Regions from separate parts of the Shewanella morhuae genome, predicted to be linked through region 3. Evidence: predicted binding sites of a transcription regulator. Region 3 holds the regulator's gene; each other region holds the start of a gene.
The links. Region 3 encodes sigma-54, which starts transcription at its own class of promoters, with help from an activator protein. Its sites were predicted from a motif close to GTTGGCACGNNNNTNGNNT; they were not measured.

Region 1 (3,829 bases), 2.0 Mb from region 3:
CTGAAAAATTAGCGGCTAATATTGCAAGTTTTGAAGCCGAACTTAACGACTTAAATAAAGAGTAACTATGACAGCAATAGCTAAACTGGTAGATCAACAACACGCCCATTTGGCTGTACTTAAGCAAATCATACTCAAAGAAAAAGGCGCTTTGGCAGACCAAAACGCCGATTTACTGCTGTCACTTGCTAGTGAGAAATCACAATGCTTGAAAGATCTAAAAGCTAATGATGATATTTTAGCCGCTCACAGTGATAAAGCACTGCTCACTTTGCAAACAGAACTTATCCATAAAATGGATATAATTAAAACGGCATTAATTGAGTGTAAAGAACTTAATGAACAAAATGCCAGCCTAATAGAAATGAATTTGGCCAGTCTAAACCGTTTTGCCCAAGCTTTACAGGCGAGTAGAAATGCAACCAGCCTTACTTATAACGATAAAGGTAAAACCTCAACTATCTCAAGCTTAGGCAATGATTTAAAAGCCTAACAAGCATATCCCCCTTAGCATTTCTTTATCCGACGCTTTGAGTAAAATGTCATGTTGATGTAAAAAAAGCCGCGCAAATTTGCGGCTCGACAGTCCAATTGAAATAACTAAAACAGCTAAAAGTAAGTCACTTCTTTGACTTTTTGCGGTCGACTCTGCTGCTGATAAAGTGCCCAAACCTGAGAGAAATCAAGCTCTAACTCAGTAACATAATGATCGCCAGCCGGATAGCTCTTAATTACTCGCGCACCGCGTATCACCCCAGAAACAGAGGCTTTGACATTATCGTCGGTCAACATCCAATCACTGACACTGCTATTAGCAGTAATTTTTTGACCATAAACCTGCTCGGCTAACTCTCGATAGGCCACAATTTTTGAAGCTTGCATCGCCATTAAAACTCGCTGTGATTGCTCTTTTGCTGGCTGAGTGGCTAAAGGTGCATAACCGATAGCGGTTAGCTTTGGAAAACTGGGCGGCGGTACATCCTCCCACTGAACATATTTATCTTTTGCGGCGCAGCCGCTCAATAACAGCGCAGTAATAAGAGCCAAATAACGTTTCATTTTCCATCTCCTAAGACTCGCACTTCATTCATACCAGGGCTAGCCTGCCGGTAAAGGATGCCGTTTTGTGACACGATTTGCTCCGAAGGCTGCATATAGTTAGCCAATTCTTTTTGAGTCACAAACGTTTGCGAAGCTGACACCACACGATTATTACTTAGACTCACAATACGCGTATTAATTGCCATGCCATTGGTGACAGCGCTCATAGTCGATACCAAAAGATGTTCTACGGGTAAGTCTTTCGAAAGTTTTTGCCAATCCCGCGTCAAAATAAAATCACCATCAGCGGTGACTTGTAAGCCATCCGCTAGATTTAAATCCACGACATTAAATTGAAAACTATGTAGTGAGGTCATTAATCCCTGTTGTAACTGTTGCGCCAGCGCATTAGAACTATGCATATCGCCAACCATTACGGGAGTGGTGACCACAATAGGCTGATCTGAACGTAAGGCATCATTTTGCTTAACTAATTCAGTTACGATGCGCTGTGCCAGATGGTTAATCATGGCTGTTGGCGGCAAACCATTGCCATCCACTAAGCTGGGCTTTGGCGGTGCAACTGGTTTAGCAACGCATCCACCTAACATTAACAATGTTAAGGGAATTATTACGCGCTTTAGCATTGTAGTTACCTCATTGATGGTATCGATTTATTGACAATAAAGTGACCCACTCTATTGTTTTGAATTAAGGAAGCAAGGTTTAGACCAAGGTTGCATCCAAATCCAAAATATTATTTTATTACGAACTTTATCGGCCATTGCTGGCAAACCTTTATCAAAACACCTAGCTAATTAGGCATGGAAATTGCTTAGCAATAATATTAGATAGGTTGCCAGAAAACTGGCTTACTGTATCGCTATTAGTTTAGCGATAAGGATTGAATAGATGCTTATATCACGTTCAGCTTCGCTCATTTTGCTGATTTTTTCATTATTGTCGTTACCGACTCAAGCTGAATGGATAGAGGCCAGCGGGGAAGCCGCTATCGTGAATGGCAATATAGCTCAAGCAAGGGAAGAAGCAATTAACCAAGCGGTAAGTTATGCCACGTTAAACGCCGGCATTCGTATATCCAGCGAGCAACAAACAACCAATGGTAATCTTACCCAGAATAAATTCGCATTAAATCGTTATGCCCAAGCGAGTAGCATTCAACTCATTAATGAGAGGATTCAAGGGAATAAAATAAATGTTTCCCTAAGAATTGATCTTAATGATGAGCAGACGCCACAATGTCCTAACGCTCATTTAAAAGCCGCCATCTTAATTCCACAATCGCAAATTAAAGATCGTGCTCAGCTAAGATACGGACAACTGTCAGGTTTTGAAGAAGTCATTTCCGAAAAGCTGGGTAATATAATAGAAGATTACTCAGCCACAAGTTTTAGTCATATCCATGCTAAAGAGCGACTCGATATTACACCAGCGCTTGTCGATGTTCGTGGTTATCGGCTCCCAAGTTGGCTTAGTGAAATCACGGATAGCCAGTATATACTGCAGCCTCAAATTATCGATATTTCTGTAGACCCTGTGCAAACAACCTTTCTTGGATTATGGGATGAGGCTCCGACAAGACAATTTCACCTTAAACTAAGTCTCTACCATGGGATAAGTGGAGAAGAAGTTTGGAGTAAGAGCTACAGTGCGTCGGCACTTTGGGAATTTGAAGAACAAGCAATCGTTACGCCTAATAGCGATAGATTCTGGCGTTCGTCCTACGGTAAAAGTATCAGCCAATTAATGCAACAAGCCACTCAAGACTTAGACAGCGCACTCAATTGCAGACCATTGCTGGGTCAAGTTGTCAGCCGCCAAGCAGACAGAATTATTATAAATCTAGGCCGTAAACATGGCATTCGTGCCGGTGATAAATTCCAAGTCGTATTACAACAAAATTTGCCTGATCGCCTTAACGAAATGCGCGCTATCGCCACTAAGAGCCGAGCAACAGTAAAAATCGAACAAGTGAGCGAAGAAAGCGCAACCGCAGTACTTGAAGATCAAAATGCTACCTATAATGTGCAGATAAACGACATAGCGCTTAAGATTTAAGCAACTAAATTTTAAGCCTTTTAATCAAGGATAAAACCAGTATAATTACGCTCGTCTCTCTATAGCTCAACAGGATAGAGCAGCCGCCTCCTAAGCGGCCGATCGGGGTTCGAGTCCCTGTGGAGAGACCAGTTAACAGGCTTATCTTGATAAACTTCAACGATTTTCAAGGATACGGTTAATGACTGTACTTTTTGACTCCAACCTAGAAATTATAAATCAACGCTGGCCATTACTAAGTCAAATGCTAAATACAGCTTCAGTCTTAGATTTAAGTGCCCATTTAGTGCAAGGTACTGAGCAAACCATTAGCGTAAATGGTATCCAGTTAAGCAGCCGTCACAATCGTATTGCAGAAGCACAGCTTTTAATTAGTCAACTGCCAAATAACAGTAGTGAAGCAACTGTTTACGGCGTCGGCATGGGGGATGTCCCTACAATTCTCGTGCAAAATTCAGCCATAAAACATATTCGTATCTGCATACTCAACGTAAATCTATTTGCCTTATTATTGACTTATACCGATCAACGACAATGGTTAAGCGATCAACGCCTAGAGCTGGAATTTCAGCTTCAACATCACAGGTTAGCACAACAATATATTGCTATTACCCCAGAACTATTACTGAGTAGTGATGATAATGCTAGACTGCGTGACTTATTGGTATTTAATAATAACCTGACCTATGCAAATAAAAGCCATGGCAGT
Region 2 (3,829 bases), 560 kb from region 3:
AACGATAGCTGCAACCCTAGTAATATTGACCATACTCGCTGCGGGTATTTACCGTTTTAACCTAACCAATGATGGTCTTTATGATGCGTTCGAAGCTGAGCAGATTATGTTAGATGATAAAACGAATAATGAGGCTAATGATGACACTACGGTCCTACCAAAAATAGCACCACAAACGAATGATATTGAAGCGGCAACGCCTGTTGAAGTTGAGTCGGTTGCTAATGCATCGGAAGTGATGCAAAAACTCTTTAGTCTACAAACGGTTAACCATTTTGAAGTAAATCTGCCAGAAAATAGCAAGTCTATTAAATTAACTCATTTTATTAAGATTAATCAGACCGAGTTTGCTATAGGAGATTATCAAGATGGCGAGGTAAAAGGTCGGGTATTACTTGATTATTTGCGTATTACGCCACTTAATTTTGATCCAGCCCTTGAGCCTGATACTCAAAGTAGTGCTCCAATTCAAGACGATCCCAAAGTACAAATTATGCCCTTTGTTGCCCCTTTTATGGTTACGACCCAAGGCTCGGGAGCATTTTGGTATCTTGGATTCTTTAATCTCGATTACGAATACAAAAGTCTCAAGCATTTAAGCAGTGTAATGCTTGGCGATAGAGTTGAAATTGACAGTATTGAGCCTATCTATCCTTTCGAAGCGCCCTATAAACTGTTAGTCACCTATCGAGACAGAGCGCCAAATCAACCGATGTCAGCCAGCCCTGAAATAGTAAAAACTTTAGAGGTGAATGTGAGCGAAACTGGCATACACTAACTTAGTGCTTGGCTCACCTTGAGTGCACAGTACAGCTACGAGTAAATTTCATGATTATTGCTCACGTCACTTTTTATCGTATGTGTTTGTATATTTTGAGATAAAGTATTTTAAGGTGAGCGGGGTAATTATTCTGAATGATTGTGGAGCAGTCATAAAAAACCAGCTTAAGCTGGTTTTTTATGACTCTTTTTATGGGGTGCTCTAAAAAAGAGTCTACATTAACGTACAGTTTAAATTGCGAGTATTGGCGAGATCTAAGAGGCTTTTTTAACCACTTTAATCTTATCAACGACCTTTTTCACATCGTCGGTATTCTCTGCGATTTTAAGTGCTAATTGACGCTCAGCATCGCTGGCAACTTCACCTTTTAACGTAACAACACCATTGGCGACATCAACATCAATCTGGGTGCCAGAGACATCGGTTGAAAATAATAAGCGAGTCTTGACGACGGTAGCAACTTTAGAATCGGTTAAAGTGGCGACAACTTCACTGGTGCCTTCTTTCTCATTCATTACTGTGAGTTGATTATCGACATCTTTCACACCGTCTAAACTTTTAATCAGTTCAGTGGCAAGTGCTTTATCGACACTACTTTCTACTTTACCTGTTAGTGTCACCTTTCCGTCTTTCACATCGGTATTGATGTCAAAGGAATTCAGGTTGGTGTTAAGTAGTAAAGTGGTTTCAGCTTTACCATCGATCCATGCATCTTTAGTTCCGTCTTTCCAATCTTGAGCGGCGACATTTAAGCTGATTGAACCGACAAGTAAGGTGGCGATTACTGATGCTGCTACTGTTGTGGTTTTCATAAGAATATCCTCCGTTGTTTTCTCGAATGGAGATAATGCTTTAATCGTGCCAGTTTTTTATTTTAATGATTTTAAAGGTTTTTTGTGTTTTTTATTATGATGACTTACTTTTTTAGCCGTTCTTTCCGGTCTTTTTTACCGACTCAATGTAATTGTTGCAGAGCTGGTGTTGAGCCGCGGGGGATTTGTGAAAATATGAAGTTTAAGCAATAAAAAACCGCACTTTGGGTGCGGTATGGGATAAGACTAACTCGAATGTTAACGTCGGCAAAAAGAGGTCATTTCATCACAACTACTTTGTAGCCAAGCGGCACTTTCGGCAAGGTTTTGGGCTGTGTGCGGTTGATATGCTTGCTTAACGGCTTGTTTTAACACTGTTAATCTGCCCTGTTCAATATCAATCAAGTGGGCGACTCCTTCGTAAAAATATTCTTGGTGCAATAAGGTTTGTGCTTGAGTGTAAGTCGCGTGCTTTTGTGTTTGCCGCGCGCGCGCCGACAAGGTTTGCTGTGCTGTACTTGATAACACCATATGCTGTTGTGGTGAAGTCAATAAGGCTAATATTCGCTGGTAAATATTTATCTGCATTGAAAAAATGCGTTTCAGCTTATAGTCATCAATGGCCGTTATCGCCTGAGTGTAAAACGCCAGACTATGCTGGCTAGATGCCACCACCTCATCAATTAATGTGATGTCTGTGTTGATATCGGTCTGATGTTGCACAACATTAGACTTCATAATGTGCCTCCTTAATGCGTGTAGCTAACATGCTAGTAAATAATTCAGTGTTGTTCAGCTACCATGCATTTTTTGTTCTCATTTTTAGTGATATTTTAAGAGGCTGATTTCTAGACTGATATTTTTTATTCTTATTAAATTTACGCCACTGACTAGGAAACTATTACCGCTCATATTGTTAATATTTCACGGTTAACATACAGTTGCTGTCTACACACAGGGAGTGAAGCACGCATGACTCGACCCACACTTTTTTATCATCTGCATGACATCGGTACCGAGCAAGCCTTAATCCAACTTGAAGGAGCAAAAGAGTTCAATAAATTACGCAGTGTTGATGATATGTCTTGGTTAGCACAGCTTGAGTCGAATCGAATTGACGTCGCAATTATTGAGTTACCCCGCCTTAGCCATGAAGATTATTTAAGCTTAATAGAAAGTGCTGCGATGACGCATATCGAGTTTATCTTTTTATCTGATGGGCAGCCTAATCCGCATTTGGATAAATTAATGTCCCAGTGTGCGGGTTATCATTTTCGTCAGCCCTACGATATGGCACTCATTAGCGATACCTTAGCCGAGTTTGCACAGTATTTAGTCTCGACTTCTGCTCATCGTCCACGACCTTTTTCGAGTGAATTAGACCAATACGGTGTACTGGTTGGCTCGTCGGGCGCGATGCATAAATTGTATCGTACCATTCGCCGAGTTTCAGTGACGGATAGTAATGTGCTGATCATCGGTGAAAGTGGTGCGGGTAAAGAGCTGGTCGCTAATACGATTCATCTTGCCAGTCCACGGGTAAATGCGCCTTTTATTGCTATTAACTGCGGAGCTCTGAGCCCTGAATTAGTGGACAGTGAGTTGTTTGGCCATGTAAAAGGGGCTTTTACCGGTGCTAACCGTGATCACAAAGGAGTGTTTGAGCAAGCAGAAGGAGGAACGCTATTTCTTGATGAGGTCACTGAAATGCCCATTGAGCATCAAGTCAAGTTGCTGCGAGTGCTTGAAAATAGTGAATATCGTCCTGTGGGCGGCGCCAAAGTGCAATTAGCCAATGTGCGTATTGTAGCAGCTACAAACCGCGATCCTATTGCGGCGATAGAAGAAGGGTTGTTTCGAGAAGATTTATACTTTCGCTTAGCTCAGTTCCCTATTCGAGTGCCTCCCCTACGGGAGCGTGGCGATGATATCATCGGGCTGGCACGGCATTTTCTGGCTTACCGTAATGTGGCGGAAAAACAAAGTAAATATTTCACTGACGCGAGTATTCAACTTATTAGTGCTCACCCTTGGTGTGGCAATGTGCGTGAGTTAAAGCATGCCATTGAGCGGGCGTATATTTTGGCGGATCAAGAGATTCTCCCTAGTCATTTGCAATTAACCACCGCAAGCGAAACAAATAGCCTTGAAGTCGAACACGTGGTGATCCCCCAAGGAATGCGTTTAGATGATTTAGAAAGGATTGCTATTTATCAGGCACTGGAAACAACGCAGG
Region 3 (3,829 bases):
CCCGGCACCTCAACCGATAAACCTGTCAAAAAGCAGGGTTCTAAATGACCCAGATCACTCTAAGAGCACAAAATTTAGCGAAAAGTTATAAGAACCGCCAAGTCGTTAAAGATGTCAGTTTGACGGTAAAAACCGGTCAAGTCGTTGGTCTACTCGGCCCAAACGGGGCGGGGAAAACCACCACATTTTACATGGTTGTCGGATTGGTAAAGAGCGATAAAGGCCACATTTTTATCGATGACGATGATTTAACCGCCGATCCGATGCACCTGCGTGCCCGCAAAGGCATTGGTTACTTACCACAAGAAGCCAGTATCTTTCGTAAGCTGAGCGTACATGACAACATTATGGCCGTGCTGCAAACTCGCAAAGAGCTAACAAAAGAACAAAGAGATCAAGAATTAGAACATCTGCTGGAAGAGTTTCATATCACCCACATACGTGACAGCCAAGGTATGTCGTTGTCAGGTGGTGAGCGTCGTCGTGTTGAAATTGCGCGTGCGCTAGCGGCTAATCCTAAGTTTATTTTACTTGATGAGCCTTTCGCTGGGGTTGATCCGATTTCAGTTATCGACATCAAAAAAATCATTGAGCAACTTAAAAGCCGTGGCCTTGGTGTGCTAATTACCGACCACAATGTGCGCGAGACATTAGATGTGTGTGAACATGCCTACATTGTTAGTCACGGAAACCTGATTGCAGAAGGAACACCAGCAGAGATCTTAGACAATCAGCAGGTTAGGGCTGTGTACTTAGGTGAACAATTCAGGCTATAGTTAACCAAAGGGAGTCGATGGCCGTAAATTATACTGGCATACGGCTCGACTAAAGAGGGGAATAAGCGACCCCATCTAATAATAATAACTTAGGGATCTGCGGTAACATGAAAGCGTCACTCCAGCTCAAACTGGGTCAACAGTTAACCATGACGCCACAGTTACAGCAGGCAATTCGTCTGTTGCAACTATCGTCATTAGAACTGCAGCAAGAGATCCAGCAAGCCTTAGATTCTAATCCCCTTCTCGAGCTGGAAGAGGATCAATTCGACGCAACTAAAGACCCTGTAAACCAAGCCTTATCGGATACCGATTTCAGTGAATCTGTTGCTCTGCCACCAGAAAAAGATAACTCCACTGTCGATACCGCAGAATCTTTGACTCAAGAATCCATGCCGGACGATCTCCCCATGGATACGACTTGGGATGAAGTGTTTACCGCCTCACCTAATTCAGGCCCAGGTGGGAGTCGCGAAGACGATATGCCCTTTCAAGGAGAGACCAGCGAAGGTTTATATGAGCATTTAGAATGGCAAAAAAATCTCACCCCCTTTTCGGAAACTGATTTAGCCATTGCTACCGCGATTATCGAAGCGATAAATGACCAAGGTTACCTGACCCAAAGCACTGAAGAAATTCTAGAGGCCATAGGTAATCCAGAGGTTGAACTTGATGAAGTCGAAGCCGTACTTAAGCGTATTCAACATTTTGACCCGATAGGTGTCGCCGCCAGAGATTTAAGCGAGTGCCTATTAATCCAATTATCCCACTTTGCACCCGATACGCCCCATCTAAGTAACGCCCGCATGCTGATTAAAGATCATTTAGATCTCATTGCTGCACGTGACTTTAGACTGTTGATGCGTAAAACTAAGCTCAAAGAAGATGAGTTAAGAGATGGTATAGCACTCATCCAAACCCTTAATCCTCGCCCGGGTTTATTAATTACTCCCAACGAGGACGAATACGTTATACCCGATGTATCAGTGTCGAAGAAAAATGGCCGTTGGGTGGTTGAACTCAATCCTGACAACATGCCAAAAATAAATGTAAATCAACACTATGCAGCTATGGCGCGCAGTTCTGCAAACCAAGCCGACAGCCAATTTATTCGTGGGCACCTGCAAGAGGCAAAGTGGTTTATTAAGAGTTTAGAAAGTCGTAATGATACTTTGCTCAAAGTCGCTAACTGTATCGTCCAATACCAGCAAGGCTTCTTTGAGTATGGTGAAGAAGCAATGAAGCCTATGGTGCTTAATGATATTGCCGAAGCAGTAGAAATGCATGAGTCAACCATTTCGCGGGTAACAACCCAAAAGTACATGCATACTCCAAAAGGGCTTTTTGAACTAAAATACTTCTTCTCTAGCCATGTCAGTACAGATGATGGTGGTGAGTGTTCATCAACGGCAATTAGAGCCTTTATTAAAAAACTGGTTGCAGCAGAAAATCAGAAAAAACCATTAAGTGACAGTAAGATGGCACAACTTCTGGCGGAGCAGGGAATAAATGTAGCACGCAGAACTATTGCGAAATACCGAGAAGCTATGCTTATTCCTCCTTCTAATCAACGTAAGAGCTTATAACCTACAGTGAATATCGGAGGACGTTTCTATGCACATACACCTAGTTGGGCACCACATTGAAATTACCGAATCGTTACGCGCATATGTAGAAGAAAAGTTTTCAAAACTTGAACGCCATTTCGAACAGATCAATAATGTGCACGTTGTGCTCAATGTTGAGAAAATACAACAAATTGCTGAAGCGAGGATAAACCTCATCGGTGGTGAAGTATTTGCCACTGCCGAGCATACTGATATGTATGCAGCTATAGACGCCCTGATAGATAAGCTTGATCGTCAGGTTATTAAACACAAAGAGAAGTTAACAAAACACTAATAATGGAACTTTGTAGCATACTGCGGCCGGAGTGCACTACCTGCGCCACTCCGGGCAGTAAGAAAAAAGTACTGGAACTCATCAGCGACCTAGTTGCTGCCCAGTACCCGACCCTCTCATCTCAAGAGATATTCGAAAGCCTAGTGGCGCGCGAAAAAGTGGGGAGCACAGGTATAGGTAACGGTATCGCCATTCCACATGGTCGATTAGCCGATATAGATCAACCCATTGCCGTACTAATTAAGTGCGAAGAGCCAATAGCATTCGATGCTATTGATAAGCAACCGGTTGATATTTTATTTGCATTACTGGTGCCTGCTGACCAATGTCAGCAGCATTTAAGCACCTTGTCTTGCATGGCCGAAAAACTGAGTGACAAGCAAATATTGAAACAATTGCGTAAGACACATGATGAAACAGAACTCTATCAGGTAATCACAGGATGAAACTGGTTATAGTGTCAGGTCGCTCAGGCTCAGGTAAATCCGTTGCCCTTAGGGTACTCGAAGATCTCGGCTATTATTGCGTCGATAACCTTCCGCTACCACTGATTGGGGCTTTACTTGACCAACTGAAAGGTAATAACGAGCTCGTCGCTATCAGTGTCGATGTGCGTAACATGCCTGAGCAAGATAAAGTATTAACTCAACAGCTCGAAAGTCTGCCTGCTGGCATTGAGTTGACGAGTTTCTTCCTTAATTCTAGCGATAAAATTTTGCTTAAGCGTTACAGCGAAACCCGTCGCCTCCATCCTTTATCTAAGAGTCAAGTTTCATTGCAAGAAGCAATAAAACAGGAAGGCAAGCTGCTCGAGCCTATGTCAAAATTGGTCGATCACTACATAGATACCTCAAATTTGAATATTTATGATTTGAGTGACCAAGTGAGACAAATCCTGCTAGGCAGTGTTGATAAAGAATTAGTGATTAACTTTGAATCTTTTGGATTTAAGCACGGCATGCCAGCAGAGGCGGACTTTATGTTCGATGTACGCTTCTTACCCAACCCTCATTGGGAGTTAGCGCTGCGCCCACTCACAGGCTTAGATGAACCCGTGGCTGAATTCTTAAATCGTCAACCACTGGTGAATAAGCTCATCTGGCAAATCGAAAATCTACTCGAAACGTGGCTACCACACCTTGAGCGTAACA
Region 4 (3,829 bases), on a different contig from region 3:
GCATCTAAATGCAGACGAATTTCGTTTAGTAATGGCACCGACATACCCGCCTTTAGTGGCAGGTTTTTAATATCGATAATGCCTTGGCGCACTTTTTTAGCCGCGCCAGCGCGTTCACCCAGTTGTAAATGATGATAACGACCGCTTAAGGCATTTTGTAGACTTTCGAGTGAGGGAGTAGCCGTACCCAATATCACTGGAATCGACTCTAAATGGCCGCGCATGACGGCTAAATCGCGGGCATGGTAACCCACACCTTCCTGCTGCTTAAAGCTACTGTCGTGCTCTTCATCCAAAATGATAATGCCGGGATAGGCCATAGGCGTGAACAAGGCCGAACGGGTGCCAATGATGATTGCCGCTTGGCCACAGCGGGCTTGACGCCATGCTTCGAGTCTTTGATTGTCGGTTAACCCTGAGTGCAAGATGGCAACATTGACTTTAAAGCGGCGCTTGAAACGATTGATCGTTTGTGGCGTTAAGCCGATTTCGGGCACCAAAATTAACGCTTGCTTACCTTGCTTGAGAATTTCTTCAAGTACAGCTAAATAGACTTCCGTTTTACCCGAACCGGTAATGCCCTCTAATAAAGTACAGTGATATCCTTGCTGTAAGTTTAAGGTCGCAACCGCGACGGCCTGTTCTTTATTGAGTTTGTGTGGCGTTTCGTCCATTTCAAGTGTGGTTCGCCAGTCTAGATTAAGCTCGGCGATTTTCTCATGGCGTGCCACCCAGCCTTTATCTTCGAGGGCTTTAAGTGCCGCTTTACTGATGTCTAAGCTAATGACATCTTCTTGGGTTAAGTTGGCTGATTTTAGCAACTCGAGTAATTTTTTTTGAGCGGGTGCGCGTTTAACCGCTTCAGGCGCAATATTTTGGCCTATTTCGGTTAACTGCCAAAATTGGATTTTTTGCGGCGCCGCATCTAATCCTTTACGAAGAGCGACTGGCAATGCTTGGGTTAGCATTTGCCCTTGGCTACAGAAATAGTATCTCGCAGCCCAGAGAGTTAGTTTATAGAGTGATTCCGGGAGTAAAGGTTTATCGTCGATAAACTCAAGCACGGACTTAATTTGCTTAGGCGCTAAGCTACACGTATCTGTGATCCCTGTAACTAGGCCGATCAATTGTTGTCGACCAAAGGGGACTTTAACGCGCACACCGATGTGCGGTGTACTAGGATAAGATTCGGGTACGCGGTAGCTAAAGGTTTGCCGCATAGGCACAGGTAACGCAACTTCGACAAACAATGACATATGCAGGCAAGTCTTAGGCAAGAATGTGGTTTAGTGTACTCAGCGCGGCAGGCTAGGGCTAGCCCTAATGATGGTTTACCAAGGATAGTTGAGAGTAAATAAATGGCTAATATCGTGAAATCATTAGGTCTACTGGCTTTAGTGTGCAGTGCGCCGAGCATGGCACAAGTTTCCCATGTGAGCATTAACAGTCGCATGTTTGAATTAGGGGGCTACCCTAAACTCAGGATGAATGTGATAGCTGATAATCAGGACATGTCGCGTTTAGAGTTTGTGGTACAGCAAGCAAGCGGTGAAGAAAAACTAATGGTTGAGGGGCTTAATCGCTTTTTAGTGTTGCTTACGGGTGTTGAGGATGTGAAGGATGACAAAGCTAGACTTTTAATCAGGGAATACCGGCTCGATCGCTGGCATGATGTCAAAAGTATCAGTTTATTTGATGGCGCTAAATCGACCTCGCTCGCCAAAACAGCAATAGTGGCAACGGGGGCTAAAACAATCACCATCGCAACAATTGCCGAAAGTACCGCCACTGTGGTTGAGCCGCCCGCCAAAGTGGAGGCTGAGGCGAGTTTACTCGCCGATAAAAGTATCATCGTTTTAAACCATCAATCTAATGAGCCCGTAGTGCCAGCCGCAGCAGGGCTTAACTTCTCTGATACTGCGCGTGGGCAAAATCCTCCTCTTGCTGCTGATAACACGCCTAAAGCTACAACCGTTAAAACAATATCTGTAGAAACCTTGGCGATAGAGAGTATTGAGCCTAAACGAGCCGAAGTGGACAATGTGCAAACTGCGTCGCAAGCACTTGAACATTGTCAGTTAACTTATCTTGCCGGTGAGACGCTATGGCGCACAGCCAATCGCTATGCAAGCAATTGGAATGTGAGCGTGTATGGAGCAATGCTGGCTATTTATGAGGCAAATTCTACGGCTTTCTCGAAGAATAAAATCAGCGCACTTAAGAGTAATGCGGTGCTATCTTGCCCTTCGAAAATAATTTTAGCGAAGTATTCCAATGCGCAAGAAGCAAAAGCGCTATTTACAACGAAAGCAACCGAAAAATAAAGCGGAAAATCGGCATAAAAAATAGGCGAGTTTTAACCTCTAAACGCTCAGATAATCTACTTGTATCCGGTGTGGCTATGCTGTAATATCCTGCGCCCTAAACATATTGTTATTAACATGCATGTGGTGTCCGACTACGGGTTGGAAGAGCGACATGGCCTTACACTTTTGAGGTAACCCCAATGAAACCAGGTATTCACCCAACATACGCTATCATCACTGCAAACTGTACTTGTGGTAACGTTATCAAAGTAAACTCTACTGCTGGTAAAGATCTGCACTTAGACGTATGTGGTGCTTGTCACCCATTCTATACTGGTACACAAAAAGTTGTTGATACTGGCGGTCGTATCGACAAGTTCAACAAGCGCTTTGGTGCACTTGCTAAGAAATAATTACAATTGTAATTTTTCTAAAAAAAGGCGCCTTCGGCGCCTTTTTGCTTTTTGTCATTGGCTATTTACTATCGTTTAGTACTATTTCAAATTTATATCAGCTATGACTCCATTCAATAAATCGCCAACTTATCAAATATCTATAATTCAAATTGTTTATTCGTCTTATTTATAACCTTTAATCGTAAAATAATCCCACTAGCGACTAAATATTGTAATTTAGCCAAAGTTACAGCTATAAACATGCTGTAACCAGCATTTAATTGATGAAATATCTGTTTTTTTTCTACAAAAAAATATGAAAAATGTCACTTTATTAGAGAGGATAAGCTTATAAAACTGAGCTTAGAGGAACAATCTGAATGCTAAGGTAAAAATGACGAATATTTTATTTAAAAAGTCGCTTTATTGGCGTATCTTACCCTGACCAACAAGACTATTTATATCGCCCTTACAGAGGCGAATTAGGTGTTGGTCGACCTCACTCTCATAAATTATAAATGCCGTATTTCAGGATTTTAAAATGTTAGATATTCGTCAACAAGCACTCGATTATCATGAATTTCCCGTTCCAGGAAAAACCGCAGTTTGTTTAACTAAACCAGCCGAAACGAGTCATGATCTTGCCCTAGCTTATAGTCCTGGAGTGGCTGAGCCAGTACGTGAAATAGCGATTAATCCTGACAACGCCTACCGTTATACCAATAAAGGTAATACGGTCGCCGTGATTACTAATGGCACTGCTATCTTAGGCCTAGGTAATTTAGGCCCATTAGCATCTAAACCTGTTATGGAAGGTAAAGCATTATTATTTAAGCATTTTGCTAATATTGATTCGACCGATATTGAAATTACGCATAATACGCCTGAAGAGTTTATTAATACCGTCGCTGCAATTGCAGATACTTTTGGTGGTATTAATTTGGAAGATATTAAAGCACCAGAATGCTTTGTTATTGAGCGCGAGTTGATTGCCCGTTGTAAAATTCCGGTATTTCACGACGACCAACACGGCACTGCTATTGTGACAGCGGCGGGAATGATCAATGCGTTAGAGATTCAAGGTAAGTTGATTAGCGATGCGATCTTTGTGTGTATGGGCGCAGGTGC

Region 1: C9I43_RS09910 (flagellar assembly protein FlgT) is a predicted target of sigma-54. The motif match lies at 1,860-1,878, and genes of this name have one in related genera.
Region 2: C9I43_RS03625 (BON domain-containing protein) is a predicted target of sigma-54. The motif match lies at 1,629-1,647, and genes of this name have one in related genera.
Region 4: C9I43_RS18725 (FimV/HubP family polar landmark protein) is a predicted target of sigma-54. The motif match lies at 1,270-1,288, and genes of this name have one in related genera.

The regions. Positions count from the first base shown of each region.
Region 1 covers NZ_PYSG01000002.1:2,158,291-2,162,119, forward strand. Annotated here, with positions in the region: gene flgM (flagellar biosynthesis anti-sigma factor FlgM) at 1-65, shown strand, start outside; gene C9I43_RS09895 (flagella synthesis protein FlgN) at 68-493, shown strand; gene C9I43_RS09900 (LPP20 family lipoprotein) at 610-1,059, opposite strand; gene C9I43_RS09905 (FlgO family outer membrane protein) at 1,056-1,688, opposite strand; gene C9I43_RS09910 (flagellar assembly protein FlgT) at 1,954-3,120, shown strand; tRNA gene C9I43_RS09915 (tRNA-Arg) at 3,176-3,251, shown strand; gene C9I43_RS09920 (motility associated factor glycosyltransferase family protein) at 3,302-3,829, shown strand, end outside.
Region 2 covers NZ_PYSG01000002.1:707,814-711,642, forward strand. Annotated here, with positions in the region: gene C9I43_RS03620 (hypothetical protein) at 1-778, shown strand, start outside; gene C9I43_RS03625 (BON domain-containing protein) at 1,036-1,593, opposite strand; gene C9I43_RS03630 (glutamyl-tRNA reductase) at 1,852-2,331, opposite strand; gene C9I43_RS03635 (sigma-54 interaction domain-containing protein) at 2,566-3,829, shown strand, end outside.
Region 3 covers NZ_PYSG01000002.1:150,664-154,492, reverse strand. Annotated here, with positions in the region: gene lptA (lipopolysaccharide transport periplasmic protein LptA) at 1-48, shown strand, start outside; gene lptB (LPS export ABC transporter ATP-binding protein) at 45-776, shown strand; gene C9I43_RS01190 (RNA polymerase factor sigma-54) at 884-2,362, shown strand; gene hpf (ribosome hibernation promoting factor) at 2,391-2,678, shown strand; gene ptsN (PTS IIA-like nitrogen regulatory protein PtsN) at 2,681-3,124, shown strand; gene rapZ (RNase adapter RapZ) at 3,121-3,829, shown strand, end outside.
Region 4 covers NZ_PYSG01000003.1:930,268-934,096, forward strand. Annotated here, with positions in the region: gene priA (primosomal protein N') at 1-1,256, opposite strand, end outside; gene C9I43_RS18725 (FimV/HubP family polar landmark protein) at 1,359-2,324, shown strand; gene rpmE (50S ribosomal protein L31) at 2,507-2,719, shown strand; gene C9I43_RS18735 (malic enzyme-like NAD(P)-binding protein) at 3,243-3,829, shown strand, end outside.